Regions from separate parts of the Amphritea japonica ATCC BAA-1530 genome, predicted to be linked through region 2. Evidence: predicted binding sites of a transcription regulator. Region 2 holds the regulator's gene; the other holds the start of a gene.
What was found. The regulator PhoB, encoded in region 2, activates phosphate uptake and scavenging genes when phosphate is short. The targets are predictions, from matches to a motif close to TGTCATANNNNTGTCANA.

Region 1 (15,235 bases), 1.5 Mb from region 2:
GCGAAGCGACGTTCTAGCCACTGTTTTGAACGCTTTAGCGTTCAAAATATCTCCCCGGTGTCTTGCCTAATGCTTTACGAAACATTGTGATAAAAGCACTCTGGCTATTGTAGCCCAGATCCTGAGCGATATTGGCTACGGCATCTCCTTCGGCGATACGGGTTAAAGCTGCGAGCAAACGAGCCTGTTGTCGCCACTGTCCGAAGGTCATCCCGGTTTCTTGTCTGAAATGTCGTGCCAGAGAGCGAGTGCTGGTGCCGAGTTCTTCAGCCCAGTCATCCATTGAACGAGGGTCTGCGGGGTCGGTGCGTAACTGAGCAGCAATTGCTAGTAATAATCTGCTGCTAGGCTGGGGAAGATGCAGGGGGACTTCTGGTGTGGTTTTTAGCTGATCAAGAAACACATCAACTATGCGTCCCTCGGTACCGGCTTCTTCATAAAGGGGCTCAAATTTCACCATCTCAAGTATCAGTTCCCGTAGCAACGGCGTGACATGCATTACCTGACATTGGGTGGGTAAGGCTTTAGCGGCTTCCGGAGATATGTAGACATTGCGCATCTGCACCGGGTGGATGGTACGGGCATCATGTTCAATGAAGGCAGGAATCCAGACTGCTCGCTGTGGTGGTACGACCCAATAGCCGACCTCCTTAGCAGAGACTTGTATTAGCCCGTCGGCGATAAACAGCAGCTGCCCCCAGCCGTGGCTGTGAAAAGGAGAATAAAAACCTGCATCGTGATCAGCTTTGCGCACTACAACTTTGCGTGGCACATGTTCGAGTCGGTTAACCGGTTTTCCATTCACCTTGACCCAGTGTTTAGGCACTTCCGGTAGCTCTGTCTGTTTCTCGGTATAAATTGGCATGTTTTATTATATACGCCATATGCTTTGTTTTTTAAAGTAGATGACTGATTAATTAAGTAATGCTGTCCGATATTACGTTTGCATACAGTACTTATACTTATTCTGGAGAAATTGCAGTGAATCTTATTCGTCGACCCGAGATGTTTCTATTTTTAATGGCCGCGGCAATGCCATTATCGATGGGTGTCTGGATGGCTCTGCTGAATAATTTTTCTATCGAGCAGGCTGCTTTTACCGGTGTTGAAATCGGTATCTTGCAATCCTTACGTGAGATTCCTGGATTTTTATCTTTCGCCGCGGTGCTGTTGTTAGTGTTATTGCGAGAACAAACGCTGGCCTTAGTATCGATGTTACTGCTGGGTCTGGGAACCGCGATGACCGGTTTTTTCCCCACTGAGATAGGCCTGTATTGTACAACGGTGCTGATGTCGCTTGGCTTCCACTATTACGAGACCATGAATCAATCTCTGTCACTGCAGTTATTCAGTCAGGAAGAGGCTCCACATCGGTTAGGTCAGATGGTGGCAATAGGCTCATTTGCCAGTTTGATCGCTTTTGGGCTGGTGTGGTTGGCACTGGATGTCTATGGACTAGAGATGAAAACTGTCTACCTGTTAGGGGGGGGAATGACCGTTGGGATCACTCTGTTCTGCTGGTTAGCCTTTCCCCGTATGACTGGAAAAGTTGAGCAACACAAAAAGCTGGTTGTGCGAAAACGCTACTGGCTATATTACGCATTGGTGTTTATGGGAGGTGCGCGTCGGCAGATTTTTATGGTATTTGCGAGCTTTCTGATGGTTGAGAAGTTTGGTTTCTCTGCCGGCGAAATCTCGATCATGTTTTTGGTGAATGGGGCGCTGAACATGTTTTTTGCGCCTAAAATAGGCAAGCTGATTGGGCATTGGGGAGAGCGTAAAACGCTGACAGCTGAATATATTGGTCTGATTGCAGTCTTTACTGCTTATGCGATTGTGTCGAATCCCTGGATAGCAGTAGGGCTGTATATTGCAGACCATCTTTTGTTCTCTATGGCGATAGCTCAGAAAACCTATTTGCAGAAGATTGCCGACCCTAAAGATCTGGCATCTACCGCCGGTGTCTCCTTTACCATCAATCACATTGCCGCCGTAGTGCTCCCAGCGGCTTATGGTTTGCTTTGGATCTTTTCACCAGCGGCGGTATTTCTTACCGGTGCAGCAATGGGGGGGGTGTCGCTGGTTCTGGCTCGAATGGTGCCTGAAAAACCAGGGCCAGGGGTCGAGACTGTCAGGTTTAAGGGAGCGGTTGTAGAAACGCACTGATCAGGTAGCCGCGCATGACTGATGGGGCTGTCCTATGGCTAACTGGAAAGACTATTGGGTGATTTCTTTCCATGCCTTGTCTGCCTGTTCCTTATAAGATTTCCAGTCACCGTTAAGCCAGCGTTGGCGACCACGCTCTGCATAGAACAGATGGAGACTATTGTCGAAAAATTCCCAGACAGTGCCATCTGTGTGTATTAGTCCTTCACCGAGGCTTAGTGCGTTGGCACAATGGCCGTTATATTGTGGTTTGTATTGACTGGGGTTTGCTGCAAACTTATCCGCTGACGCCTGGCTGGTAAAGCGCCAATTAGCGCCAGCCCACTCTACAGTGAATGTTTTCTTACCGATCACTTCGTTGTGACTTTCCCGCACTTCTGGGGAGTGATAGGCAACCGTATCATGACCCTCAATAGCGATGCCGCCAAAAAAACTCTTGCTGACAGGTTCCGCTGCAAAAGCGAGGCTACTGATGAATAAAAGTAGTAGTAGGGTGTTTTTCATAAGGCTTTCGGTGTGTTGTTATTGGTTTAATTGTAGGTAATAACCGGGAAGGGTATCCAGAAGTTAAGTGGCGCGATATTCCACCTTTTTAGCGATCAAACCTATATCCATTCCCGCCAGCCTTTTTGGCTTCATACATGGCTTGATCTGCTTCGTGCAAAAGTGATTCCATCGGTTGCCCGTTATAGTGGATAGCGATACCGATGCTTATGCCAACATTCAGGGATTGTTCGTTGAAGATCATAGGCTCCTTGAAAGTATGGATGATACGTTGAGCGATAACTTCAAGGTGCTCTTTTGTACCTGGGATAGGAAGAATTGCAGCGAATTCATCGCCGCCTAACCGGGCCAGGGTATCGCTTTCTCGAAGTATCAGTTTTAATCGTTCGCTGAATTGTTCTAGAACGTAGTCTCCAGCGCTATGACTGTACACATCATTTATTGATTTAAAATTGTCCAGATCAAGATAGACTAAGGCGAGCGAACCTTTATGCCGTTTAGTCCGTGCTAACTCAAGTTCTAAGACTTGCGAGAATAGTCTGCGGTTACATAGCCCTGTCAGGGGGTCATGGTGAGCAAGGTGATGGATTTTCTGTTGAGCTTTGATGTTGTTGTGTTGTACCCGGTAATACATCAGGGCACCTATGCCAGTTACCAGGGTGACCATAATAAAAAACAAACCCAGTGGAGGAGATACGTCACTGAGATCTGCTGCAATAATTTCGGGTCTGACCAGGGTGACTAGCTTCCAAACGGGGTGTTGTTGCTTTTGACCTGAGCTGTTTAATGCTAAGAGGGGTTGACTTGTTTCTACTGTTTCAAAAACAAAGTAGCCATCTGGCGTCTTAAGAAAACCGTTTTTATTGGCGCTGATTGTTTTCCATACCCCAGGATAGTATTTTTCCATTGTTCTGTTTTTGAATTCAGGAAACATGAAAGCCCAGGCTGCATCCTGCTCTCGTCCAGAAATCCAGTAACCATCTTGGTTGAGTAACATCATTTCGCCAATTGACGTCTTAGCCGAAAGCTTCAACTGTTTTAATAACTCGGAGGCGTTAAGGTTGATAATTACGATACCCTGTTTATTACCCAGAGAGTCACTGACCGGTGTAGCGGTTCGAACTATCGGTTTAAAGGGCAGCTCTATGCGTCCTTTCTCAATATTCAGGTCCATGGGAGAGATGTAGATTTCGCCTGGGTTAAGATGGAATGCATCAGTGAAGTAATAACGGTTAGATTTATCCTGAAGTTTGTCTTCAGTGACAACTAATTGTCCCTGATAGTCCTGGTTAATTCTGAGTCGCTCTAACCCTTCGTGATTTATAAAACGGATCTGTTCATAGGAGGGTTTGATTTCTGATAGATTGATATAATCAGTGGTCAGCTCGGACAACGCTTCAGGTTGGTTGATCAGAACGTTTTGCAGGTTAACCTGGCGAGCTAATATCAATGTGTCCAGCGTTGCATCATAGACTTGATGAGTCAGATTCTCTTTGATCAGACTTAACTGTTGCTGTTCCTGGTCTATCAGCTGAGTGATGTGTATTTGTTTCTGTTGTTGAGTCATGTTGATCAAAAACAACAGAAATAAGCTCAGGCAGAAAAGATAGCAAACAAGCAGAAAGACTTTTAATGCAGACTTCTGTGCTTTAACTGTCGGGACTTGTGGGTTTTCGTTGCTGCCTGTTGCAAGGTAATAGTGAACTACCAGGAGGGTTAGGGAAGCAAACAGAATACCATCTAATAAGATTATCAGCTGGTGGTGTGTGGTGAATGTAAACAACGGAAATATCAGCATCAGTAATGCTTCAATGCCAAATGCAAACACACCTGCCTGAAGTTGCATGGACTCTCGTCTGAGATTCATCCGGGGCGTTAATCGACCGGTACGTAAAAGGTAGCGAGTTATTAATACAACGACCACGGCGACGGTGCCGGCATCAATAAAAATTTCCAGCCAGAAATAGTTTTTACTGATGTGCATTGCTTGAACCAAGTTCATTATCAGAACTTCAGTTATCATCAATGCAGCAAATAGAAATAATCGAGCTAGCATAGTTATGAATTTGCCTCGCGTTGCGTCAGATACAGAGCACTAAGGGCTCTGTATAAATTTGAATCTCTACTTTTCAAATCACTAATCTGTTTCACGTTAAGCACTTAGATCGGTATCTCAGCGAGTAATTAAGGCCTATTTTATCAGAGCGGGCAGGTGACAATATGTGTAAAGGTGGCAAACTGGGGACATAAAAAAGCCCCCGGGAAGGGGGCTTGAGTTTAGTCAGTTGTTCATGCGCCGACGATACCGCCATCAATGCGCTGAACAGTCATGATGGTCGAACGGGGTTTACTGTTTCCGCCTGCTGGAAAGTGCGACGGTTTACCTTTCTCGCCTGGGTGTTGCACTCCCACAAACAGGGTGCGCTGATCTGGAGAGAAGCTTAATCCTGTGATCTCACAAGCGATAGGGCCGGTTGCGAAACGCCGGACTTCTCCTGTTTCCGGGTCTGCAACCAGCATTTGATTATTACCCATGCCAGCGAAGTCTCCTTCGTTGGAATATTTTCCATCGGTTAGGATCCAGAGCCGGCCATCCAGATCAAAACCAAGCCCATCCGGACTGTTAAACATATTCTCATTATTGATGTTAGCCGAACCGGCAAAGAAGTCTTTATGTACTGAGGGGTTGCCGGCAACCAGGAAAAGATCCCATTTGAAGCTTGTTGCTGTGTTATCGCTGTTTGTTTCAGTCCAGCGAACAATCTGCCCATACTTATTGTTAGCGCGTGGATTAGGGCCGCCAACAGGCTGATTGTCCTTTTTCCCACGATGTTTGTTATTGGTTAGGGTGCAGCAGACAGTCTTCGTTGTAGGGTGCACTGCAACCCACTCAGGGCGATCCATAGTGGTTGCACCAACAACGGTAGCAGCTTCGCGAGCGAAGATGACAACTTCTGCCTGGCTGTTAAAGCCGTTTTCACTTGTCAGGCCGTTCTTTCCGTAAGTGAGCTCAATCCACTCACCTTTACCCTGAACTTCACCAGTCTCAGCGCTAAAACGGGCAACGTACAAGGTCCCTTCGTCCAGCAGATTTCGATTTGCTACCTTTTCTGAAGGGTTGAACTTCTGCTTGCTGACAAATTTGTACAGATGCTCGCCACGCTCATCGTCACCAAGATATACAACTACTTGGCCGTTATCGGCGATAGTCACCGCAGCATTTTCATGCTTAAAACGGCCTAGTGCCGTGCGCTTAATCGGCGTCGATGTTGGGTCCATCGGATCGATTTCTACAACCCAGCCGTGGCGATTAGGTTCATTTGGCTCTTGGGTGATATCGAAGCGGTTATCAAACTTGTACCACTGATATTTACTGTCATCTTTCAGGCCATAGCGCTTTTCATGGCCATTTAATTCAGCCCCGGGCTTGGCAAAGTAGCCATTAAAATTCTCTTCGCATGTCAGGTAAGTTCCCCAGGGCGTTTCACCATTAGCGCAGTTATTAAATGTTCCCAGTACTTTTTTTCCGCTCTTATCGGCGCTGGTTTTCAGAAGATTATCTCCCGCTGCCGGGCCGGTAAGCATCATCTCAGTGTTAGCGGTGATACGACGGTTATAGTCAGATGTTTTACTGTATTCCCAGCCATCTGCAGTACGTGTAATTTCAAAAATAGAGACGCCATGCGCAGCCTGAGCTTTTTTTACATCATCGGCGGTCATAGCGTCGCCTTTGTGATCAAACAGCAGTTTATAGTTAGTATATTCGTTGTTAACGGCCAGCAGAGCACGGTCTTCAGAGAGTGGGAAGAAAGTCATTCCGTCGGTGTTATCACCGAATTGAGCTGCCTGAGCACTGGCGGGCTGTGTCCCGCTTTCATCAAATGCTGGTGCGCCTTTCAGGATAGGGTCTCCCCAGGAAATCAGTGGCTTAGCCGTATAGCCTTCAGGCACGATAAAAGTGTCTGCAGTGCTGGTCGCGACAGGCTTGAACCCCAGTAGCTTACTGCTTGGGTGGGTCGTCGCGGCCACTGCATTGGCCAGCGGATTTGTCGCCAGGAAAAGCCCCATCGCTGTCGCTCCACCTTGCAGAAAGCGGCGACGGCTGAGGCCAGCGTCTATGATTTTGCTGAAATCGGAGTCTTTTTCGGCGTGTAAAGCTGAGTCGGCCTGCAGTTGGTCTTTGTTCATGCTGAAATCCCTGAAACGGATGTGAATGTAATGTATAGGTTCGTAGAGCGCAGACTAGACGCTAATTATGTATCATAGATGACTCTAGTATGACGAAGCGATGACATTAGGTTAAGGGACGATACCGGCTTTATCTATCGGTAAAGAAAGATCAATGTAATATTTCTGTGTTTATCTAATGCTATATAGCTAAAGTAAATAACGAAAGGGAACAGCATGTTAGTTTTAGTATTGGGTTTGATTCTATTTCTGGGAATTCACTCTGTTTCAATTGTAGCTCAGCCGCTACGTGAACGGGCCGTTGCCATAAGTGATAGTGGCTGGAAACTGTTGTATGCGGTGATATCGTTTTTGGGCTTGTGGCTAATCATCAGTGGTTATGGTGAATCCCGGCTGGACCCATACATCGTTTATGTTACGCCTGGATGGATGAGGCATCTGGCCGCGTTATTGCTGTTGCCGGTATTTGTACTATTTCTGGCGCCATACTTTCCTGGGCGTATTAAGCGGGCAACGGGGCATCCGCAGCTTATTGCCGTTAAGCTCTGGGCGGTTTCTCACTTACTGGTCAACGGAGCTCTTGCTGATCTGCTGTTGTTTGGCGGTTTTCTTGCCTGGGCGGTTGTTGACCGTATCTCAATGAAAAGACGTCAACAACGCCCATTGCCTGGCGCGCCTGAATCATCCTATAACGACCTGATTTTGATCGTAGCCGGGGTTGTGCTTTACGGTGTCACCGTTGGCTGGGCTCATAAGTGGCTGATCGGTGTAGCGCCATTCGGTTGATTGACTGTTAATTCGGGTTTTAACGATCGAGTTCTTCTAAACCCTGGTTGGCTTCAAGTGCCCGACTTGGGGTCAAGAGGTGCTCTTTGATGAGGTCTTGTGCGCTTGTATTGTTGCGACCGAGTAAGGCCTCAATCAGGCGTTCATGTTCTTTTTGGTTGATATCAAAGATGGCACTTTCAGCCATGTTTTTCTTTAACCAGAGATTTCGATACCGAGAGGCTTTTTCATATAGCGAACGGCGAACCTGCAGTAGCGCCGGAGAGTTGCAGCCAATCGCAATAGCAGTATGAAAGGCCTGGTGACGGCGCTCCCACTCCTGTGGGTCTTTTTCTACTAAGTCACCAAATTTACTCATCTTATGAGCGGCAGCCAGAATACCTGCTTCCCATTCATCATCCCCTTTTTCAATGGCCAGGCCAATACAGAGCGCTTCAATTTCTGCGCGGGTGGCGTAGATATCCAGCATCTCTTCGCGGGAAACCGGGTGAACTTTAAATCCCCGTTGGTTTTCCACGACGACCAGCTGTTCGATTAAAAGTTGTGATAATGCTTCCCGCAGGGGGCTAACCCCGACTTGGTAGCGCTCTTTCAAACGCGTCATCTTAAGCTTTTCGCCGGGTTGGAAGTAGCCGTTGAGAATATCCTGTTTAAGTTCGCTTACCACTATCAGGGCAGAGCTATTCCGGTTGTTATCTGCGGCTACAGGCGATCTATTCATGGCTATTTTGACTTAGTTATCTGTTTTTAAAGGCTTTGTGATCATTTTACAGCTCTATTCTAAAGTAGCGACATTCATTAGTTAAGTGAAGTATTTAAAAATAATGTTGACGTTATACGAAAATGTCGACATTATTTAGTTGCCTTGCTACTGACTCAATTTTAACGGCCTTGATTCAGAGCTTGTTAGCGAGAAAAAATTGATAAGAACTCCAGTATCTGGTCGTGGTACCTGAAGAGAGTTCGCTGGACAGAATAAATACAGTTTTGGAGAGAACACTATGACAGCTCAGCTGCGTGAAGTTGAATCGACTGCCCCTCAAGGATTTTCTGTAGCACCCTATGCTGCGAATAAACGCTTGCAGGTTGTTACCCTGACATCAGAGACAATCAGCGCTTTTGATAAAGCGATTGCTGAGTGGCCAGTACAAGCGTTGGAATATAAGCCATTTCTACGTTATGCGGTTGCTGACAAGCTTGACGCTATCACCGGCTACGCGCTGGGTAAGTTTCTGAACGAGACCATGCAGGATCGTGATACCGGTGCTTTCATGCTGCAGTATGAGGGTGCTCCTGATATTGAAGCGGGAGAGTTACGTACAGAGTTTGATGTTAAATTGTCGACTGCGATCTCACATATTATCGGTATGCCGAACCATGACGCGATGTATGGTAAGTACTACGCTCGTTTCACAGTATTGAACGATGATAATTCTGATAGTTATCTGCGCCAGGCTCACCGTCGTATGGAACTGCATAACGATGGCACTTATGTAAACGAGCGTACTGATTTTGTCTTGATGCAGAAGCTGGGTGAGGCTCATATGGAAGGCGGTGACTCATTGTTGCTGCACGTCGATGACTGGGCAGAGCTGGATCGTTTCTATCATCACCCAATGGCTAAGCAGGATATTGTCTGGGGTGCGCCGAAATCTAAGAACGTAGAAACGAAGATTGAGCATCCTATCTTTTTTGAAGAGGACAAAAATGGTAAGCCGCATATGCTGTTTATCGATCAGTTTGCTGAACCACAGAATATGGCAGAAGGTCTTTATCTGTATGAGATGGGTGAGTCGCTGGAAGGGGATGAAAACTTTTTCGGAGTTCGCTTACCGGTAGGTACTATGCTGGTGGTTCAGAATCATTGCTGGCTGCATGGACGTGACAAGTTTGTTGCTCATCCTCAGTTAAGCCGCGAACTACTTCGCCAGCGCGGTCACTTTACTAAGTAATGATACGCGTTAATAAGTGCTGATATACTTCGGCGGGGCTGTTGCAGAGCAACTGTTCCGTCGTTTTTTGCTTTATAAGGGTGAATACTAATGACATACGATTACATCATTATCGGCGGCGGTATCGTTGGTATGTCGACCGGATGGCAGCTACAGCAGCGTTATCCTGACGCCAGGATTCTGTTGTTAGAAAAAGAGTCTGTGTACTCCAAGCACCAGACAGGCCATAACAGCGGAGTTATCCACGCGGGTGTTTATTATGCACCTGGGAGCCTGAAGGCACAGTTTTGTAAAGCGGGTGTTGCCGCAACAATGAAATTCTGTGATGAGAACAGTGTTCCATACAATCAGTGCGGTAAATTGCTGGTGGCTACGACCGATCTGGAAGTAGAGCGGATGCAAGCGCTTTATAAGCGCTGTCATGAAAATGGCATCGATGTTGAGCTGTTGGATGCTGAACAGTTGCAAGCCCGTGAACCGAATATTATTGGTCTGGGTGCGATTCTTGTGAAAGATACAGCCATCGTGAATTACCAACAGGTAACCACTAAGATGGCGGAGCGTTTTGTCGAGATAGGTGGGGATGCCCGCCTGAATCACAAAGTAACGGGCTTAAAAGAAACGGCAGATGAAGTAACAGTTGATGCTTTGCATAATGGGCAGCAGGTTAGTTTCAAAGGTCGTTTTCTGATTACCTGTTCCGGTCTGATGGCGGACCGCACCACGAAGATGCTGGGTATTGAGACTGACTTCCAGATCATCCCGTTTCGGGGGGAATACTATAAGCTCCCGGAAAAATACAATCAGATAGTTAACCACTTAATCTATCCGATTCCCGATCCAGACTTACCGTTCCTGGGTGTACATTTGACACGAATGATTGACGGTTCTGTTACCGTTGGTCCGAATGCCGTACAGGGGTGGAAACGAGAAGGCTATGGGAAGATCAATATCAGCCTGCGCGATATTTGGGATATGGTGACCTTTCCCGGTTTCTGGCGGGTACTTAAGGGCCATATTGGTACCGGTATTGTTGAAACTAAGAACTCTCTCTGGAAGCCGGGTTATCTGAAATTGGTTCAGAAGTACTGTCCGCAGCTTAAAACGGAAGATCTGCAGCATTATCCGGCGGGAATCCGTGCTCAGGCGGTTATGAAAGATGGATCATTGGTACACGATTTTCTGTTTGCTGAAAGCCCACGATCACTGCATGTCTGTAATGCGCCATCGCCTGCAGCAACATCAGCGATTCCTATTGGCGAGTATATTTGCGATAAAATAGTGGAGCAGACTAGTTAATTGCCAGCTATTGAAAATTGTTTATTAAAAAGCACCTCAGGGTGCTTTTTTTGTTTATAACCCAGATTAGAGGCCTTTGCCGGTCTGCTGTAATCTGAATATTCAAAGCCGTTGTCTTATGAACTTATCGGAGTGCCTTCAGATATCTGGCCAATATTTGCTGAACTTGCCTCAACCGCGATATCCAGAATTGGTGTAGTTGTTAATATTTCGTATGTAGTTTGGAATGTTATTGCCCCCAATTCAGAAAGCGCTCGGGGTTTTCTATCACGTTTTCAATTCGGTTGCGTAAAAGCTCGGCAAATTCTAACGTTATCATCGATGAAGGAGCATCGGATGGGAACATAAGCCCGACACGTAAATGTACATCAGGTTGAAAACGACGGAAGACTACTTTTCCCGGTTGAGCGTAGGTGGTGTAACTGAATGCTGATATTGGGTCTAATACACAGACTCCGAGTCCACGCTCAACAAACTTAAGTGCAGGTATAAAAAAGCGGGTTTGCAAGCATACGTTCATACGATGCCCGCTGGCTTCGAATAGCTGTAATAAGTCGTGGAAGATCATGTGATCGGGGTGCAGCGTTATCATTGGCTCTTCATCGAGCATTGCCGGTGTGATCACTGAGTGTTCTGCTAGAGGGTGGTTTGCAGGGATGGCGCAGGTACATAATAGTTCGAAGATTTGATTCCGACTGCCGTTTAACTGATGCATCGACATCTCTGCCAGGCCCAGGTCATATTGGTTAGAGGCGATCCACTCAACCACGGAATCAGAAGTTCGAGTCTGTAATGACGCTTGAACGTTGGGGTGTTCTTCTAAGTAGTCCGCCAGGATATCAGGTATAAAAAAGTTCGATGGGCCTGGCATACAACCAATGCGGAGGAAGCCGTATTGTTTGTTCTGAATGTCCTGTACAGTCTGACTTAGATCCTGGATTCGGGAGAAAATTGCTGCTACCTCGTTATAAAGGTAGTTAGCTTCCGGGGTAGGATATAGTCGTTTTTTCCTCCGTTCGAATAGTTGGAAACCTATATCCTCTTCCAGTGAACTAAGCATCATACTGACTGCTGGTTGGGTTCGATATAGCTGCTTGGCAGCTTGAGAAACCGAGCCGGTCAGCATTACTGCTCGAAAGGCTTCCATTTGTTTGAGGTTCATCGGTCGGCCTTAATTATTAGTTTTTCTTATGATTGGTGTTATAAGTTGCGCCTGACATTATGTTATAAGTAGAAATACGTTAAAGATCAACTCTGGTACTTAAAGGCAGTACAGATGCAGGAGTCATTAGCTAACGTATAACGTTAAGAATGAAATCGAACTATCCTGTCTATTGGCAGTTTGAGTAGGTTGTGATTGAGGGCTTTGAATTAAAACAGGGGTTGGCTTTTTAAAAGTAAAGCTCAACATCAGCTGGATACGCATAAGTACCCTGCTGACGTTGAAAGCCTGAGAAGTACTTACTTCTTCTTGCTAGTCCGTGCCGCTTCGTCTGTGTAGATTTTGTAGGTGACTTTCAGATCTGCTATCCACTCAGGGCCGTGGCGGAAGTCTACAAGGGCTCCAATATTCTCGTATGCCTCCAGGACTTTAGGGTCTTTCATGACTTTAGCGGTAACCGCTGTCAGTTTGTCCACAACCTCCTGAGGTACCCCTTTTGGTGCGAAGACACCAGACCAGCCGCCAAAGCTACCTTTGATACCGTAGTCAGCAAAGGTTGGAACACCGGGGAACGCGTCCATTTTCTGGTCGATAACCAAAGCTCGTGCACGGTCAGCTTTTACGTGAGGACCAAAGGCTGGCGGAAAGGATACGGCCGAATCGATGTGACCTCCTACCACGGAAACCATTGACTCCGCTGCCCCTTTTCCGTGAACGTACTTTGGTGTGTAGCCGGCCTGATTAGCGATAATATTGGCCATGATGGTGCCGGAAGAGGAAGCCCCCCAAGAGCCCTGAGTCACTCTGCCATTTTTTGCGCCAGCGATAAAATCATCAAATGTTTTGAAGGGGCTATCTTTAGCGACGACTACTGCCAGCGGTACAGAGGTGTATTTTACCACTGGCGTAAAGGTACTAAAGTTATAAGGCGTGTTGGTAAAATTAGGCGTCACCATCATGTTACTGACACCTGCGTTAATCAGAGTGTAACCGTCGTTTTTGGCTCGCGCCACAAATGAGGTACCAACCACTCCGCCGCCGCCGGTTTTGTTGATAACAACCACCGGAACACCCAGCTCTTTCTCGACTGCATCTGCCCAGATACGAGTGGTCAGGTCGGAGTCACCGCCGGCCCCCCAAGGTACGATTACCTGGATTGGTTTCTCTGGATATTCTGCCAGTGCAGCTCCTGATGCGAATGTCATAGTAACTGCAGTAGCAATAGATAGGAGGGTTTTTTTAGGGCTTTTCATACTTACTTCCTTTGACTTATTTTTATTTACGTTTAGCGGTCTTCACAGGGCAGTCCTGTAAAGGGGATCTTTTTATGATCAGGCAGTTTTTTCTTTTGCCTGAGGTGGGGCTTTTGACGTTTTTCGTTTCATTCGCATACTCGAGAAAACAAAGAATGCGGAGAGCGCTATAAATACCCATGAGAATGGAGAAGCAAAGAGTAGGTAATACTCAGAACCAACGATGGCAAATGCTTGATCCAGGTTCTGTTCCAGAAACGGTGTCAGGATGAAACCAATGATGAATACAGCGGGGTTTAAGCCAACCATTCGCATGCCGAAACCCATAATAGTGAAGGCTATCAGTACTAGAATGTCATCCATATTCTGGCCTGCAGTGAAGGCGCCAGTAAAGGCAAATACAGTAACGCATGGGAATATGTAGTAGCGACGCAGTGATGCCATTTTCACGAAGAACTTAAAGCCGGTTCGGGCGATGGCCAGCAGAAACAGGTCAGTGATCAGAAAGCCGGCAAATATCGCGTAGATAGTCTCTGTATGCTCAAAGAATATCATCGGACCTGGTGTCAGACCGTGGATAAGGAACGCTCCCATCAACAGTGCTGCTACATCGTCACCCGGAATGCTCAGGGTTAGCATTGGGATCATACTAGAGCCGCATACCGCATTATTAGCAGATTCAGCAGCTGCGATACCTTCAACAGAACCTTTACCGTACTCGTCAGGTTTTTTTGAAGTACGCTTTGCTTCACCGTAAGCGATAAAGGCCGCGGTACTGGAGCCCAGACCAGGAAGAGCGCCGACAAAAGTACCGATACCGCTGGATTTAAGGATAGTTCGGAATACTTGTTTGAACTCCTTAAAGCTGATTCGATTATCAGCAGGATTCGGTGAATGGGTGATCGCTAGTTCATGGTGTGGCACTTTGCGGCGCCGGATAACGTTGAATACCTCAGGCATTACCAGTATTCCGATCAACATAGGTGTGAAGGTAAAGCCGCCCATTAGTTCGTCGATACCAAAGGTAAATCGGGCGGAGCCGGTAATGGAGTCCATGCCTACCATGGCAAATAACATACCCAGGCAGCAGGAGAGTAAACCACGGGGAATGGATTCGCCTGCCATGGAGCCGATAACAGTAAAGGCAAACAGTAACAGGAATACTTTTTCGATCGGCCCCGCTTGCAGTGATATCGCAGAAATAGGCGCGGCTACCAGTATCAGAACCAAAGTTGCCAGCATCTCACCGGATACTGAGGAAAACAGCGATATATCAAGCGCTTTGCCTGCTTTTCCTGCTTTCGTTAGTGCATGTCCGTCCTGAGCGGTCAGAAATGACGCTGCCGCACCGGGCGTGTTAATCAGGATAGCGGAGATTGAGCCACCGTAGATACCTGCTTTATATACAGCAAGCAGCATGGTAATCCCGATGATCGGATCAACATAAAATGTCATTGGCAATATAATTGCTATTGCCATGATGCAGGATATACCGGGGATGGCGCCGAAAATAATACCGATGAATACACCGGCAATAATACCGAGAATAGGGCCAACCGCCAGGATTGCCGAAAAACCACTAAGAATGTTATCTAACATCTTTATATCTCCCCTTACAGAGTCCAGGTTGGCAGATAGACCCGCAGAAACTCTTTCGATCCGTAATAGATTAGTACTGGGGTGATTACAGACATTGCGATGAGGGGGGGCCAGTTTCGACCTCCCAGTAATACTGCAACGCCGAGCATGATAAAGGGTGTAGTCACTATAAAGCCGAGATGAGGTACGGCGAGCCAGTAGGCTACAAAGATGCCTATATAGATGAAGATACCGGAATAGCCGTTAGTGATTATCAGCTCCGGCCCTTCAGGTTCAGTGCCTTTAGAAAGCTTGTTGAACGACTGGATAGCGATAGTTGCAGCGAA
Region 2 (15,235 bases):
CCGAAACCACCTCAGAGAAAAATACAAAGCGCTTGAGATGTAAGCCGCACACTAGATAGGTTTAATGATGACTATGGAAGCTAAAACCCATTCAATCGATATTTCCGCGCTGCAGCGCCAGAAGCAAAGCCTGCGCATGGAAGATGAGACCATTGCCCTGACCGTACGCGATCTCCAGCTTTATTATGGAGATAAACGAGCGCTGCATGGTATCAACATGGACATTCCTAAAAACCGGGTAACCGCCTTTATCGGCCCATCGGGTTGCGGTAAGTCGACCCTGTTACGTTGCTTCAACCGGATGAACGACCTGGTTGACAGCTGCCGCATTGACGGAGAAATGAGCCTCTACGGAAACAACATTTACGAACGAGGCATCGATGTTGCTGACCTGCGGCGCCGTGTCGGCATGGTGTTTCAGAAACCAAATCCTTTTCCGAAAAGCATCTATGAAAACGTGGCTTATGGCCTGCGCATTCAGGGTATTAAAAAGAAACGTTTGATCGACGAAACCGTTGAATGGGCACTCAAATCTGCGGCCCTCTGGGATGAGGTTAAAGACCGACTGCACGAAAGCGCGCTCGGCATGTCCGGCGGACAGCAACAGCGTCTGGTTATCGCACGTACTATCGCCGTTAAACCTGAAGTATTATTACTGGATGAACCGGCATCAGCACTTGACCCGATCTCTACGTTGAAGATCGAAGAGCTGATCAATGAACTGAAAAAAGATTTCACCATTGTCATCGTAACTCACAACATGCAGCAGGCTGCCCGGGTTTCCGATTACACCGCATTTATGTACATGGGAGATCTGATCGAGTTTGGTGCAACCGATAATCTATTCACCAATCCTGAAAAGAAACAAACAGAAGACTACATTACCGGTCGTTACGGTTAATTAGGGGAGCATTACAGTGAGTTACGAACAGGACCGCCATAGCAACCACATCTCCCAGAGCTTCAATGAAGAACTGGAGCAGATCCGTACAGAACTGCTAACGATGGGAGGTTTCGTTGAACGCCAGCTGAGCGATGCCGTTGAAGCTCTGGTAGAGGGTGACACCGAACAGGCAGAGCAAGCTCGCAAAAGCGATCAGGCAATCAACGACATGGAGATGATGATTGATGAGCAGTGCACACTGATCATCGCCCGCCGTCAGCCAGCCGCCGCAGACCTGCGTCTGATTATCTCTGTCAGCAAGGCCGTCAGCGACCTTGAACGAATTGGCGACGAAACCAGCCGGATCTGTCGTTACGCGATTGAGTTAGCTGATGAAGGTAAAAATGTACGGGGCTACCAGGAAGTTCGCCATATCGGTAACCTGGTGCGCGATATGCTGCAAAACTGCTTAACGGCTTTTGCTCGCAGCGATGCGGAAATGGCTTACAAAGTCGCAAAACAGGATAAAGAGGTCGATTCAGAATACCGCACAGCGATGCGCTCGCTGATGACCTATATGATGGAAGACCCTCGATACATTTCCAGCATCATGAACGTTATCTGGATATTGCGAAGCCTTGAGCGTATCGGTGACCACGCCCGCAATATGGCAGAGCATCTGATCTACCTGGTCAGTGGTACCGACGTACGCCACAGTAGCCTGAAAGAGATCAAGCGAACGGTTCGCAAAGCTGAAGAAAGAAAATAACCTGCTGCTTGCTTGTCGATCAGAGCAATAAAAAGGCAGCCTATGCTGCCTTTTTATTCTTAACAGAGCAGAAAGCTAGTCAGCAGGCTTAACCACTAAGCTGATCTGACCACCGCTGGTTGGCTGAGCCGTGAGTAACATACCTTCTGCCTGGTAACGGCCGGTATTTTTCAATTCAGAAATAACATCTTGAGGAATATTCCCGCCACTCCAGCCAGGAATAGCCTGTTTCATCAGTATTAGAAAGACCCCATCAATTTCCCAAAGATCCCCTTTCATATCGCAAACAGCTTCCCCTGTTTTGCCACCCCGACGCCCAGACTTCCCCTGAGGTTTCCTTTTTAGCTCAACTGACACACAACCACCCTGTTTTCTTTCTAAGATTCTATCTAATTATTATTGGCGTACAGCACAGCTCGCATAACATAGAACAGTATTTATTAATTTTTTTGATGCCTGACTATAAATATTATCGTAATTAGAACAATTCTTGTACTACAGGATTGTTGATTTACAAGAAAACTATCTCGACGATTACTCAAGATTACTGCTGGCCGCCGATAGCTCTGTGAGTCTCTCAACAACTTATATTAAACGATGACAAGGCACCCGGATGGCTAAATACGTTGTATATGGAAACCTTAACTGCCCTTTCAGTTATGCATTGTATGAGCTGCTTGCCAACCAAAACCTGTTGCAAAACGTTGAATGGCGTGTCGTTGAGCGCTCTAGCGAATCTGGCTCCTATTTGCACAGTGTCGAGAGCATGTCCGAGCTTGCCAGTGATATTTTCAACATCCGCAATCGCTCCCCAGGGGTGACTATTTCTCTGCCGTTAAGCCTGAGTGACAGCCTGTTCCCCTCTTTATGTGTCATTGCCGCTCAACGTAACGATCCTGTGCAATCAAACCTATTTCTCAGTAATCTTTACCGCGCGTTATGGATAAAAGGTAAAGATATCGCCAACCCCTCAACTATTTTTCACGCGCTTGAAGAGGCCGGCATAAACACTGAATTAGAAACCGACGAAGCCTGCGAAGAAACCCTTCTGCGCTGGCAAAATGAATGGGAGCATGGCAACTTTGGCCTTCGAACCCCCGCCATTGTGGCTAATGACGGGCGCCGTATGGTGGGATTATTAAACCCACAAACCGTGCTCGAGTTCATGCAGGGAGCCGACGTGGAACCCGGTACCCTCACCAGCAGTTCCCGTTATCAGGAAAGAATGACGATAGCCCTTCTTGGGGAAGACCCTATTACTGAGCTTTGGCCAATACTGTCCACGCTCAGAGATGAGAACAACATACTTCTGCCTCAGTCATTAGCAGCACTGCAAGAGATGTTGCTTTCAGACGAACGTTGCCCGGATCTCGTGCTGCTTCATAATACGGAACAGCACGCAAATCTTATCGACATCTGTCGGAGTACCTCCCATTTAACCCGGGAAAAACAGGTTCCCCTAGCCGTGATTGGCACACCCATCTCTGATACTGATGAGGTGAGCCTATATGATATGGGGGTTGCAGATTATCTGTTACAACAACGTAACACTTCTATCATTCAGGCACGCATCAACATACTCCTGCAGTTGAAGCGCGCTCACGATATGCTTGCCAGAGCAGCGAGCATTGATACCCTGACACAGGTTTATAATCGCAGAGAGTTTGAGCGCTGCTTCGAAACTGAGTGGCGCCGGGGCCAGCGTTCACGCCAATCCATTTCAGTTATCCTGATCGATATCGACCATTTCAAAGCCTACAACGACAACCTTGGACACTTGAACGGCGATAACTGCTTGCGACAAATAGCCTCAAGCATTCGGGATTCAGCCCGCCGGGCTCAAGATCTGGTTTGCCGTTTTGGCGGGGAAGAATTTATCATTCTGCTACCGGAAACTGACCGAACAGGCGCTGAAATATTAGCAGAGCATATCCGACAACAGATCATAGATCTGGATATTCGTCATAGCCCTAATTTTAAAGACCAGCCCGTTACTATTAGCTTGGGTGTTGCTTCAACGCTGCCTTCGCAGAAGGGGCAATCCCCGAAAGAACTCATCGATCAAGCTGATATCGCCCTCTATAAGGCGAAGAAACAAGGTCGCAATCAGGTTGCGGTCTTTGATGAATAGCCCTGAGGCGGGCCTCAGCAATAATCCGCAAAAGGAGGAAAACGTTCAATTAACGCTTCCCGCCCCAGCTCGCGCAGTCGCTTGATATTGCGCTCAGGAATCTGTTCCGGGTTAGAGTAATGGGTTAGCGCCCGGCTCATTTCTGCCTCACGAATAATATGGAACACCGGCCAGGGAGAACGGTTGCTCCAGTGACTCAGGTCATCTTCAGCCACGCCATGAAACAGATAGCCCGGATGGAAACTGGCCAGCTGAATCACGCCCTCCAGTCCCGCCTGCTCCAGTAACTCTTCAAACAGACGCAAGTGATCGAGATAGTCGTAAAAGTCTTCCAGGCCGGTCGGCACGATAAACAATGTAGTCGATATCTCTTTTTCACTGGCCGCCAGCAGTTGTTCGATCTCTGCCATAAAAGCGGCCACCAGCGACTCACTACCCCGAGCATCAGTGATTGCATAGCGCAGCGAATTATCCTTAACCACCGGCGCGGCAAATGGGCAAAGATTCAAGCCCACGACCATTGTCTCTACCCACTGTCGGGTAAGCTGCTCAATCTGCTCGGTTGAGTAGTGTTGTTGCGCTTTAGCCATTATCTTTCACCTGTTCCAATCGATGCTCTAACCGATACATTTTAATCCGGCTAGGGTACTATACAGCCAGTTTTTTTGCTGAGAAATGATCGTGCCAATCCCTGCAGCCCTTAATCAAAATAGCTTCGACGTTCGCTGGTATACACTGCGACGTCCGGCAGCTCCTGATGCTCCGAATATCTGGCGAAAGTGGCTACTGGACCGTGGCTCTCTGACCCAACACCTGTTGCAGGCCAGTAACGGTGATTTTAAAGTTGAGGTTGTACGCCAGATATGGGGACGTCCTACCCGCTCAGAAGCTCTGGCGCTGGGGATTTCGCCCAGACAGATAGCGTTAATCCGTGAAGTACAACTGGTCGGTCTTGGGCAACCCTGGGTATTCGCCCGAACAATTATTCCGGCGACCACCCTCACAGGTAAACAACGGGAATTAAACTTCCTGGGAAACCGTTCCCTAGGGACCGTCCTCTTCCGCGACCCAACGATGCGCAGAGGCGCTCTCCAAATCAGTCGGCTTAAAATAAGGAGTGGAGAAACGGTCTGGGCTCGTCGGTCCATGTTTAAGCTGGCAAATAAGCCCCTGCTGGTAGCCGAGGTTTTCCTGCCGGCACTACAACAGGTAAACTATCGGAAAAAATGATTATAGGCTGTTTATAATGCAATCAGGCGCTAAACCGATCGAAGCTGGCTGGCAACAAAAACTGCAGGCTTGTGGTCAGCTGATGCGAGTAAATAAGCCGATCGGCACCTACCTGGTGCTCTGGCCGATGCTCTTTTCGCTATGGATCGCGGCTGAAGGCATCCCCCCACTGAATCTGCTATTCATTTTCTGCCTCGGCACTTTTTTAATGCGCTCAGCCGGCTGTGTAATCAATGACTTCGCCGACCGAAAAGTAGATGGGCATGTAAAACGCACCGCTCAACGCCCGCTTCCCGGAGGCAGAATTTCTGCAAAAGAAGCATTAATCCTATTTTTTCTGCTGCTGGTTACCGCTTTTATTCTCGTGCTGTTTACCAATTCGATGACGGTCTACCTCTCCTTTGGCGGTGTTGCCCTGGCCGCCTGTTACCCTTTTATGAAGCGTTATACCCACCTCCCCCAAGTCGTGCTGGGAATGGCATTTGCCTGGGCGATACCGATGACTTTCAGCGCGACTCTGAATGAGATTCCACCTATCGCCTGGCTAATCTACACCGCAACCATGCTCTGGACGGTAGCCTACGATACGATGTATGCAATGGTCGACCGGGATGACGATATAAAGATCGGCGTAAAATCCACTGCCATTTTATTTGGCGATCTGGATAAAATTATTATCGGTATTCTACAGCTGCTCACCCTGATCATATTTATTATGGTGGGCCTCCAACTTAGCTTATCGATCGGATTCTATCTCGGCCTGACAGTCATGGCAGGCTTGTTTGCTTATCAGCAGCATCTGATCAAAGACCGTCAGCGGGACGCCTGTTTTAGCGCCTTTCTCAACAACAATTATGCCGGCCTGGCCCTCTTCATCGGGGTGGTAATACACTATCTAACGGTTTAATGACAAATTCACTTGCATCACCGGGTGCTTTGTCATATTTCTGTAACAGTTTCATCATCTAATATGACCGTCTGAATATATCTAATAAATGAGGTGATTGGTCATGACGTCGGGTAAACGCGTTCTGATTGTTGACGACGAGGCTCCGATTCGCGAAATGATCGCCGTTGCTCTCGAAATGGCAGGCTATGAGTGCATGGAGGCGGATTCCGCCCAGGCTGCCCATCCTATGATCGTTGATAATCTTCCAGATATGATCCTATTAGACTGGATGATGCCGGGTATCAGCGGTATCGAGTTTGCGCGACGCTTACGCAAAGATGAAATGACCTCAGATATCCCAATCATCATGCTAACGGCAAAAACCGATGAAGATAATAAGATTCAGGGTCTGGAAACCGGTATTGATGATTACATTACTAAGCCGTTCTCCCCCCGCGAGTTAGTTGCCCGACTGAAAACAGTACTTCGCCGAACAACCCCCAAAGGTATTGAAGAACCAATCACCGTCGATGGATTAACCCTGGACCCGGTCTCTCACCGGGTCAGCTCTGAGCTGAAACCACTGGAACTGGGCCCTACTGAATTCAGACTGCTGCAGTTCTTTATGACCCATCAGGATCGCGCCTATAGCCGAAGCCAACTGCTGGACCTGGTGTGGGGAGGCAATGTTTATGTTGAAGAGCGTACTGTTGATGTGCATATCCGTCGCCTGCGTAAAGCACTGGGTGACCGCCACGACTACCTGATACAAACAGTCCGTGGTACTGGCTACCGCTTTTCTTCTCAAGCGGCCTGAGACTAGCGATGTATAACGCCAGCCACTCCATAGCCAGCAACCTGTTGTTAACCGTGGTGGCTGGGTTTGTACTGGGTCTGATCATTGGCCATCCCGGCTGGACCCTGTCTGTCACCCTGATTATCTGGGGACTCTATCAGATTAAGCAGTTCAATCGATTGCAACAATGGTTGATGAGCAGTGACCGCTCTAAGGTGCCTGAAAGTCAGGGCTATTGGGGGGAACTCTTTGATGAGCTATCCCGAGACCAAAAAAGACAACAACAGCGTACTCAGTCATTACGTAATGTGATCAATCGGTTCCAGCAATCCTCCGCAGCACTGAGCGACGCTATCGTCATTATTGATGGGCAGAACCATTTAGAGTGGTGGAACAGAGCCGCTGAAGGTCTGCTAGGGATGAAAGTCAAAACCGACCGGGGTCGCTCGGTCATGAATCTGCTACGGGATCCGCGCTTTGTCCGTTACTACCGCAAAGGGCTGTATGAGGATCCGTTAGAACTCTCCTCTCCGATACACAACGATATTATCCTGGAATACCGGATTACCCGCTTTGGGGCAGGCGACCGCATTCTGGTCGCCCGTGATATTACCCGCCTCAAACAACTGGAGCAGACCCGACAGGATTTCGTCGCTAACGCTTCTCACGAGCTGCGTACACCGCTTACAGTAATTCGTGGCTACCTAGAGACCTTTCTTGACCAAGAGCTGCCTCGACCACTACAGCGCGGTCTGAGCCAGATGGAAAGTCAGTCTAAACGGATGGAAAACCTGGTATCTGATCTCTTGCTCTTATCACGCCTTGAAGCCAGCGCTCATGTCGCTGATGAACTGCCTATTCCTCTTCATTCGATAATCTACCGATTACAAGAAGATGGCCTGGCCCTCGGCAAAGACAAGAACCAAACTATTACTGTTGACCTGGAAGCAGGCAAAACGCTTCTGGGTCAGGAATCGGAGATCTTTAGTGCGATTTCAAATCTGGTTTTTAATGCGGTTCGTTATACCCCCAATGAAGGCAATATTAAGCTACGCTGGTGGACCGACAAAAAGGGCGGTCACTTCTCAGTCCAGGATAACGGCGCGGGTATCGACAGTATTCACCTGCCACGACTGCAGGAACGTTTCTACAGGGTCGATGAGAGCAGGTCCTCAGATAGTGGTGGTACCGGTTTGGGTCTGGCCATTGTTAAACATGTAATGCTTCGTCATGGCGGTCGGCTAACCATCAATAGTCAGCCGGGTAAAGGTAGTAGCTTTATCTGCCATTTCCCTTCCGATCTCATTATCGCTACGCCGGCAAAAGAGCATATAGAAAACGAATAGCAACTATAAAAAAACGCACATAATTCGTGCGTTTCTTATAGCCTCGCCGACACTGCTTATTACTCTAATCGCCCCTGATCCTGACGCAGCGTCAGGTCAATCTCAGTGTCACCTGTATATTCCTCAACCCAGAAAATGGTCGCGCCTATCACCGCGGCCGGCATCACCAGCAAATTCACCAACGGAATCATCATACCCACGGACACCAGGCCGCCAAAACCAACTGATGTTAGTCGCCGCTGCTTAAGGGAATCTTTCATATCCCGAAAGCTAACGTGATTATTATCCATCGGGTAATCACAATATTGAATCGCCATCATCCAGCAGCCAAAGAGGAACAACAGAAACGGTGCAACGATACCCAGCACCGGGATAAACGTCAGTACGAGTAAAAACAACAACCGGGGAAGATAGTAGAGTAATTTTGAAATCTCACGGGCTACCGTTCGGGGAATCAGGGCTATAATTTCCTGCCAACCGGAATCAGTTACCGTGACTCCGCGCAAGCGCTGCTCAACCTTCTCAGACAATATGCCATTGAAGGGTGCAGCAATGATATTAGCCACCACACTGAAACTGTAATACACCGTGATTAACACAAAGCCAGCTACCAGCGGCCACAATAAGTAACGGAGGAACTGTAGCCAGTCCCAGTCTGGCAAAATAGAACTCAGTAAATAATCGATCCAGTAGCCCATCTGATCAAATAGCAGCCAGATAGCCCCGGTAAATAAAAAAACATTGATCAACAACGGCACTAACACAAAATGTCGTATGCCTTTTTCCGGCAACATTGCCAGGCCACGCATAAAAAAATTTGCGCCGCGGAACGGGTTTCCTTTCATCGGGTCCTCAGTTAATTAGTTGGGTCAGCCCATAAAGTGATTATAAAAACGGACAATAACTGCCAGCAGCATCATAGACAGACCGATCCGGTTAATCATGAATTCCCGCTTAGTGAAGCTAATTGTTGCCTGCCAGAACACCAGTACGGATTTAAGATCCTGGGTTCGTAAGACGTAGAGTATCAGCGACACTACAAACACGCCAAGGCCAACCATCATTAACAGCTGTTCTGCTACTACAAGATACATCTACCCTTCACCTTCAATTATGATTCAAGGCCTTAAGATTAACAGAAATAGTCGGCATAAGTGGCTGGTTTAGCCTATAACTTTATGTGAACATGCAGCTTATTTCTCCTTCTCTGCATCGGAGTCCACTATGAAAGCAATCTCTATACATCAGTTTGGCGGCCTCGAAGAGCTAACTTACAGCACCCAGCCTAAACCCCAGCTTAATTCCGGTGACGTTCTCGTAAAAACCACTGCTGCAGGGGTCAATCCTATCGATTGGAAAACCTGCTCAGGAGGTGGCGCCAGCGGTTTCATAGATGAGATGCCGTTTATACCCGGCTGGGAGTTTTCTGGCGTTATTGCTGATGCAGGGGATACTGACTTTGAAGTGGGTCAGGCGGTATTCGGGATGATTCGATTTCCTCAACCGGCCGGCTGCTATGCCGAATATATCGCAGCACCAGCAGCCCAAATCAGCCGGTTACCCGATGCTGTGGACCTGATCACCGCTGGCGGCTTTCCTACAACAAGCCTGACCGCGTGGCAGGCCCTGTTTGATAAAGGAGCCCTTAAACCGGGCCAGAAAGTACTGATATTAGGAGCGGCCGGTGGCGTCGGCCACCTTGCAGTACAGCTGGCAAAGTGGGCTGGAGCTCATGTTACCGGTACCGCATCCATGCACAACCACGAGTTTCTGGCAACGCTGGGGTGTGAACATACCATTGACTATCACAGCCAAAATATCACCGATCATGTCAGCAATATTGATCTGATTATTGACTGTATAGGAGGGGAAACTGCAATTGAAGCCCTGCCTTGCCTGACAGCAGACGGGGCTATCGTTACGCTTCCATCGATCACAAAAGACCAGGTAGTGGCTGCAGGAGCAGCTCAAAGACGCCGGGTTGAAACCATTCTTTGTGAGCCTTCGGCAAAGCAACTCAGTGAAATTGCTCAACTGGTTGCCGATGAACAGCTACAACTGCATACAACCGAGACATTCCCTCTGGATAAGGCAGCAGAAGCTTTCGAACTCAGTCAAAGCGGCCACGTTTGTGGCAAGCTGATTCTTACAATGGACTCACAGAATTAATTCGTACTATCCAATGAACCGGCCAATTGCAGGTACTCCGCCTGCAATTGATTAGCCTGTTCTACCATTCTGACCACCGACCGATCAACCAACCCCGGAACGAACGCGTCCTTGCTGGCATCTGCTGTTTTTCGAATCCGCTCCAACTGTTGACCGATCTTCTTTAATCCCTGGTTTATCGAAGGAGTCGTATACGGTATTGCCTCTAGTTTAATCAGATTATCGCCCAGCGCCTGGTACGTTTCGCGATAAGCCGGCTCTACCTCAGCACGCATACCCCAAGCCATCATGCCATACAAAGCAGATAACCGTTGGCACAGCAATTCATGTTGCCCCATCAGCTCTAACATCTGCGCCCCCTTACTGAGGTTCCCCACTACCATGCCCTCTAGCAGTAATGTTCCCTGCTTAAGCGTATTTTCATTCATGGTATACAACTCGACTAATCGAGCCCGGTCCGGCTTCTGTTTGTACTGACGCTGTAATAATACCCAGCTTTGTTCCATCTGTTTTAATTGGTGTAACACCTGAATATCAGTAACTGCAGCATTGAGCTGTTGCTGCTGCAGATCGAAGCGCGTTATCGCCTCAGCCAGTGCCTGATTCGCTTTACGAGAGCGCACTCCCAACCCAGAAAGCACATAGTTCTTCAGCATTACCTGGATCAATGTCCGCTGTTCAACGGCAGCATTAACCACCTCCGCTGCGGTTGAAATATTCGCCGCATAAGTCGGACCTGTAACACAGAGCAACAAGAGTGAAACCATAGCAAAGCGCTTTCTTATTGTTATTAAGCACATACCGACATTACCTTCAGGCGATTGGGTTTTCGGGCTGCAACAACGTACGCACGTTGTCCAGCAACATGTTTTCTGTCCAGGGCTTGGTCAGGAAGGAGTTCACTCCGGCCGATGTAGCTTCTGCCCGGTGCCGGGTAGTCGTTCTGGAGGTAATCATCAACACTGGAATACTGTCGATCTCCTCCCTTCCCCGGATCATACTGGTCAGTTCCATTCCTCCCATCCGGGGCATCTCCAGATCGGTCAGCACCAGATCAGGACGTTTCTTACGGATCTGGTTCATCGCATCTAAGCCATCGATAGCAGTATTCACTTCATATCCAGTATCCCGCAGCAGCGTTGCAAGAGACGTTCGGGCGCTGAGCGAGTCATCCACTACGAGTAGATTCGGTAAACCCAGATCATCGCTCAGGGCTAACGGTGTAAAGAGATTCTGATTACCCACAGACTTATGCCGAATCCGCGCAGGCAGATCGATAACCGGTGCGGTATCACCATTCGCCAGTATTGTAATACCTGGTATTCCTGGAAGATCTGGCAGATAGTCGCCCATGGGCTTAAAAGCCAACTCACGGTGAGCGATCACTTCGCGCACCATGATCGCTACTTTTTCACCCGGCCCCAGATTCACCAACAATACGGGATGTACCTGACCGGACTCATAAGGCTTACCATGCTCGCCCAGCAGGGCTTCCAAACCATAGGCAGGAAAATGCTCACCCTGGCTTTCGAATCTCATACCCTCTGCCGTATCATGCAACCTTCCATCCAGCGAGATGAGGCTTTGCTCCAAACCATGACTGGCCAGTGCGTAGATCTGCTTCCCTGCCCTAACCAGCAACGTTTTAATCATCAACGAGCTGGAAGGCATCGATAATTCAAGAGTCGTTCCCAACCCCTGATCTGAGCGAATATCCAGATTTCCCTGCAATCGCATTATCTGCTGGTGGACAACATCCATGCCGATACCACGGCCAGACAATTGACTAATTTCATCCCGGGTTGAAAAGCCGGGGATCAAAATCAATCGTTCTATCTCCCGCTTCGTCAGCTCAATCGCAGGTTCAATCAACCCCCGCTGCTGTGCAACCTCACGAATTCGCCCTGTATCGATACCCGCCCCATCATCGCCACAGGTTACCCGAATCAGATCATTCTCCAGCCAGAACCTCAAAACAACTCTGCCCTGCTGGGGCTTATTCAACGATGTCCGAACATCTGGCGTCTCCAGGCCATGGTCGACGGCATTGCGAACGATATGCATCAACGGATCAGCTAATTGATTAAGAATATGACTATCCACCAATGTCGCCTCACCCTCGATAATCAGCTCGGCCTGCTTACCGGTAGTACGACAGGCCTGCCGTAATACTCGCTGCAGTCGGGCGGTTATCGACTTAACCTCCACCATCCGGGTGCTTAGCACCCTCTCCAGGGTTTCTTTCTGAACCCCGTTCTGAGCAATATGCAGCTCACTAGTCCGACGAATATGCCGGTCCATCTGCTGCTCCACTTCGTGGATATCGGCAACCGCTTCCTGAAGTCTGGAGAGACTGGTATGCATCTCGTTATAGCGGTCCATCTCCAGAGGATCAAAGGCTTCGCTGTCCTGGTCCAATCCAGGTTGCAGGGTATAGTATTCATTCAGCTGTTGCTCCAGTTCAAAGAGAACCCGTTGTAAAGCTCGCTGACGGTCACGACTTAATCGTACTGAGCTGCGTAGCTGGGAGATCTCTTCATCAAGCTGAGTATTCAGCGTCGTGCCTTCGCCTGCTAATCGCATTAAGCTGTCGAGAGAAGCCTGAGGAACACGGAAAAAGGTCTGTTCGCGATTACTGTTTTCTGCTGGCTGAAGCGGACTTTCCGGTTCGTTTTCTAACGTCTGCCGCTCTCCAGAGAGGACCGCTGCGTCCTCCTCAGGCTGGCGTTCAAGCGTAACCTCTGTTGCAGCTGGCAGGTCCAGCCCTTCACTGCGCAATCGATAGTGCCAGTCCATAACCAACTGTAGCGTTGCGCAAGCATTCTCCGGCGCGGCACCCTGATCAACAACCGACTCGCACATAACCGCGATAGTATCAGTGATCGCAATCAGGTCATCACTCAAACGCTTAGGCGGAATTTTCTCCGCGTCAGTAAATAACTCAAGAATATCTTCCAGCCGATGTGTCAGGTTGGCGATTCCACTGACCCCTGCCATATTCGCCAGCCCTTTGATCGTATGAGCAGCACGTTGCGCTTCACGAATCGCTTCAACATCTGCGGCATTCACCATCAACAGAAGCTGCTCTGATAATTGCTCCGACAGCATAGGTAGTTCGTTGAACAACATTTCAAGTAACTGGGGATCGATATCATCGGCAACCTTCAACGCAACATCAGCAGCAACGGCCTCTTCCCTTTCCAGGGTTTCAAGGGTTTGCAAGGACGCCAGGGAAAGTAATCCGCCAATATAACTGATCTGCTCTTCCGTCGGCTTAGCGGGTAACTGCAGAGCCTCCAGCTGGTCTTTAAGCACCTGCTGTCTTTCAGGGTCGGTAATATCTGTCAGGTATTTGATCAGCTCTGCCAATAACTCTCTGATCTGGAGTTGCAGCTGTGACTGAAACGACTGTGGATTGCTCAGCAACCAACAGATGTTGGTGGCAATACCCTGTGTAATCGCAGCGGCCCCCAGCAGATGCACCGAATTCAGCGCCCGAGTTACCGGTTCAAGTTGTTGTGCTATTGCAGATAATAGTTTATCCGCATTCTCCTCCGACTCCCCTAGCGTCTGCCAATTATCCAGTAACCCCTGTAACGAATCCGTCAGCATTTGCAGTACGGCAGGCTCCAGCTGTGGACCCGGCTGTTGCAGTAATGCTAAATCAACATCGCAGAAAGAGGCTGTAGTAGGTAGAGGGGAAGCTTGTTCAGCTTCGGTTTTAACGGTTTGAATATCATCGCTCTGAAGTTCGGTTTCAATAGCATCAAGTTGCTGTAGATCGGGCAGCAATAATTCAAGGAGGAACTGCCTGTCATCCTCCGGCAACGGCTCAATCCAACGCAGATCGCTCATCAAAGCCAACAGGCACTCAGCGTCCTCCACCTGTAAACTTTGCAATAACTCACACGCCCGTTTTAGCAGCTCCAGACGCTCAGGGTTGTCACTTTCAGATTCCCACTGCTCAGCCAGCAAGGCAAACAGATCAGCAAAGCCAGCGTAGCCCGCATCACCAGATATCTCCACCAGCAGATGCAACTGTTCTACGCCAGATTCAGTCTCTAAGCTGGATAACTGCGCTAACTGCTCCCCCCAGCCTGCAGCTAAACTACTACCTGAGCTTTCAGGCAAGTCTTGCCCGGAAACACTTTCCGTAACCGGCGTAGATTCAAGCACGCAATCAATCAGCGTCTGACAATCCTGCTCAAGCAAGTCTGCAAGAAAATCACAATCTTCAGCCTCGAGTGGCTCTGGCCAATGTGTATCGCTCAAACAGGCCAGCAAGTACTGCCAAACACCGGCTTGAGGCTGATGAATAAGCTCACCCAGTGCCTGTGAAAAGTCGATCAACAGAACCCGTTGCTCTGCCAACTCTTCGATCTGTTCCAGCTGTTCAAGCTGCTCAGCAAAGAGCGCCAATGCATCAGCAATACCGAGCAGCCCCGCTTCGCTATACGAATCAACCAGCCCCTGAAGCGAATCAATCAGCTCCCCAGGGACGATTTGTGAATCAATCTGTGTCTGTAACAACGCAAGAAACTGGTTTGCGGCTGTGATACTTTCGCGAGTCATGCTATTTGCCTATTAGATGGCTCAGGAAACGGCAGGGGCCGCCAACTTAAATACACTGACAGAGCGCTGCAATTCCTGTGCAGCATCTACCAGTTCATCTGACAATTCCGCCTGCTGTAACATCTCTTTGTTTGTCGCCATCGTGGTTTCATCAATTTTACCCGCACGTTCACGCAACTCTTTCGCTACTTTCGCCTGTCGGGCAGAATTCTGTGCAATACGAACCACCGACTCTACCAGCGTTTGTGTGGTCGAACGGGTCTCATCCATACGTTCACCCGCTTCCTCTGCCAACCGGGTTCCCTCGACAACGTCGGTAATTACAGTGTTCATAACATTAATAGTATCTGCGGTCTCAAGCTGGATATTATTTACCAGTGACTCGATCTCAGAGGTTGCTTCACGGGAGTTCTCCGCCAAACGCTGTACCTCATCTACCACCACCATCAG

Region 1: AMJAP_RS06585 (PhoX family protein) is a predicted target of PhoB. The motif match lies at 6,947-6,964, and genes of this name have one in related genera.

The regions. Positions count from the first base shown of each region.
Region 1 covers NZ_AP014545.1:1,441,304-1,456,538, forward strand. Annotated here, with positions in the region: gene AMJAP_RS06565 (AraC family transcriptional regulator) at 35-865, opposite strand; gene AMJAP_RS06570 (MFS transporter) at 982-2,166, shown strand; gene AMJAP_RS06575 (YHS domain-containing (seleno)protein) at 2,218-2,670, opposite strand; gene AMJAP_RS06580 (sensor domain-containing diguanylate cyclase) at 2,759-4,672, opposite strand; gene AMJAP_RS06585 (PhoX family protein) at 4,960-6,858, opposite strand; gene AMJAP_RS06590 (NnrU family protein) at 7,075-7,644, shown strand; gene csiR (DNA-binding transcriptional regulator CsiR) at 7,664-8,365, opposite strand; gene glaH (glutarate dioxygenase GlaH) at 8,646-9,596, shown strand; gene lhgO (L-2-hydroxyglutarate oxidase) at 9,687-10,895, shown strand; gene AMJAP_RS06610 (LysR family transcriptional regulator) at 11,125-12,057, opposite strand; gene AMJAP_RS06615 (Bug family tripartite tricarboxylate transporter substrate binding protein) at 12,357-13,310, opposite strand; gene AMJAP_RS06620 (tripartite tricarboxylate transporter permease) at 13,389-14,909, opposite strand; gene AMJAP_RS06625 (tripartite tricarboxylate transporter TctB family protein) at 14,924-15,235, opposite strand, start outside.
Region 2 covers NZ_AP014545.1:3,780,404-3,795,638, forward strand. Annotated here, with positions in the region: gene pstA (phosphate ABC transporter permease PstA) at 1-43, shown strand, start outside; gene pstB (phosphate ABC transporter ATP-binding protein PstB) at 68-901, shown strand; gene phoU (phosphate signaling complex protein PhoU) at 918-1,652, shown strand; gene AMJAP_RS17450 (hypothetical protein) at 1,728-2,009, opposite strand; gene AMJAP_RS17455 (diguanylate cyclase) at 2,266-3,783, shown strand; gene AMJAP_RS17460 (DUF1415 domain-containing protein) at 3,798-4,373, opposite strand; gene AMJAP_RS17465 (chorismate--pyruvate lyase family protein) at 4,459-5,013, shown strand; gene ubiA (4-hydroxybenzoate octaprenyltransferase) at 5,030-5,920, shown strand; gene phoB (phosphate regulon transcriptional regulator PhoB) at 6,024-6,719, shown strand; gene phoR (phosphate regulon sensor histidine kinase PhoR) at 6,728-8,044, shown strand; gene cysZ (sulfate transporter CysZ) at 8,104-8,889, opposite strand; gene AMJAP_RS17490 (hypothetical protein) at 8,914-9,138, opposite strand; gene AMJAP_RS17495 (NADP-dependent oxidoreductase) at 9,269-10,213, shown strand; gene AMJAP_RS17500 (hypothetical protein) at 10,210-11,013, opposite strand; gene AMJAP_RS17505 (hybrid sensor histidine kinase/response regulator) at 11,027-14,785, opposite strand; gene AMJAP_RS17510 (methyl-accepting chemotaxis protein) at 14,807-15,235, opposite strand, start outside.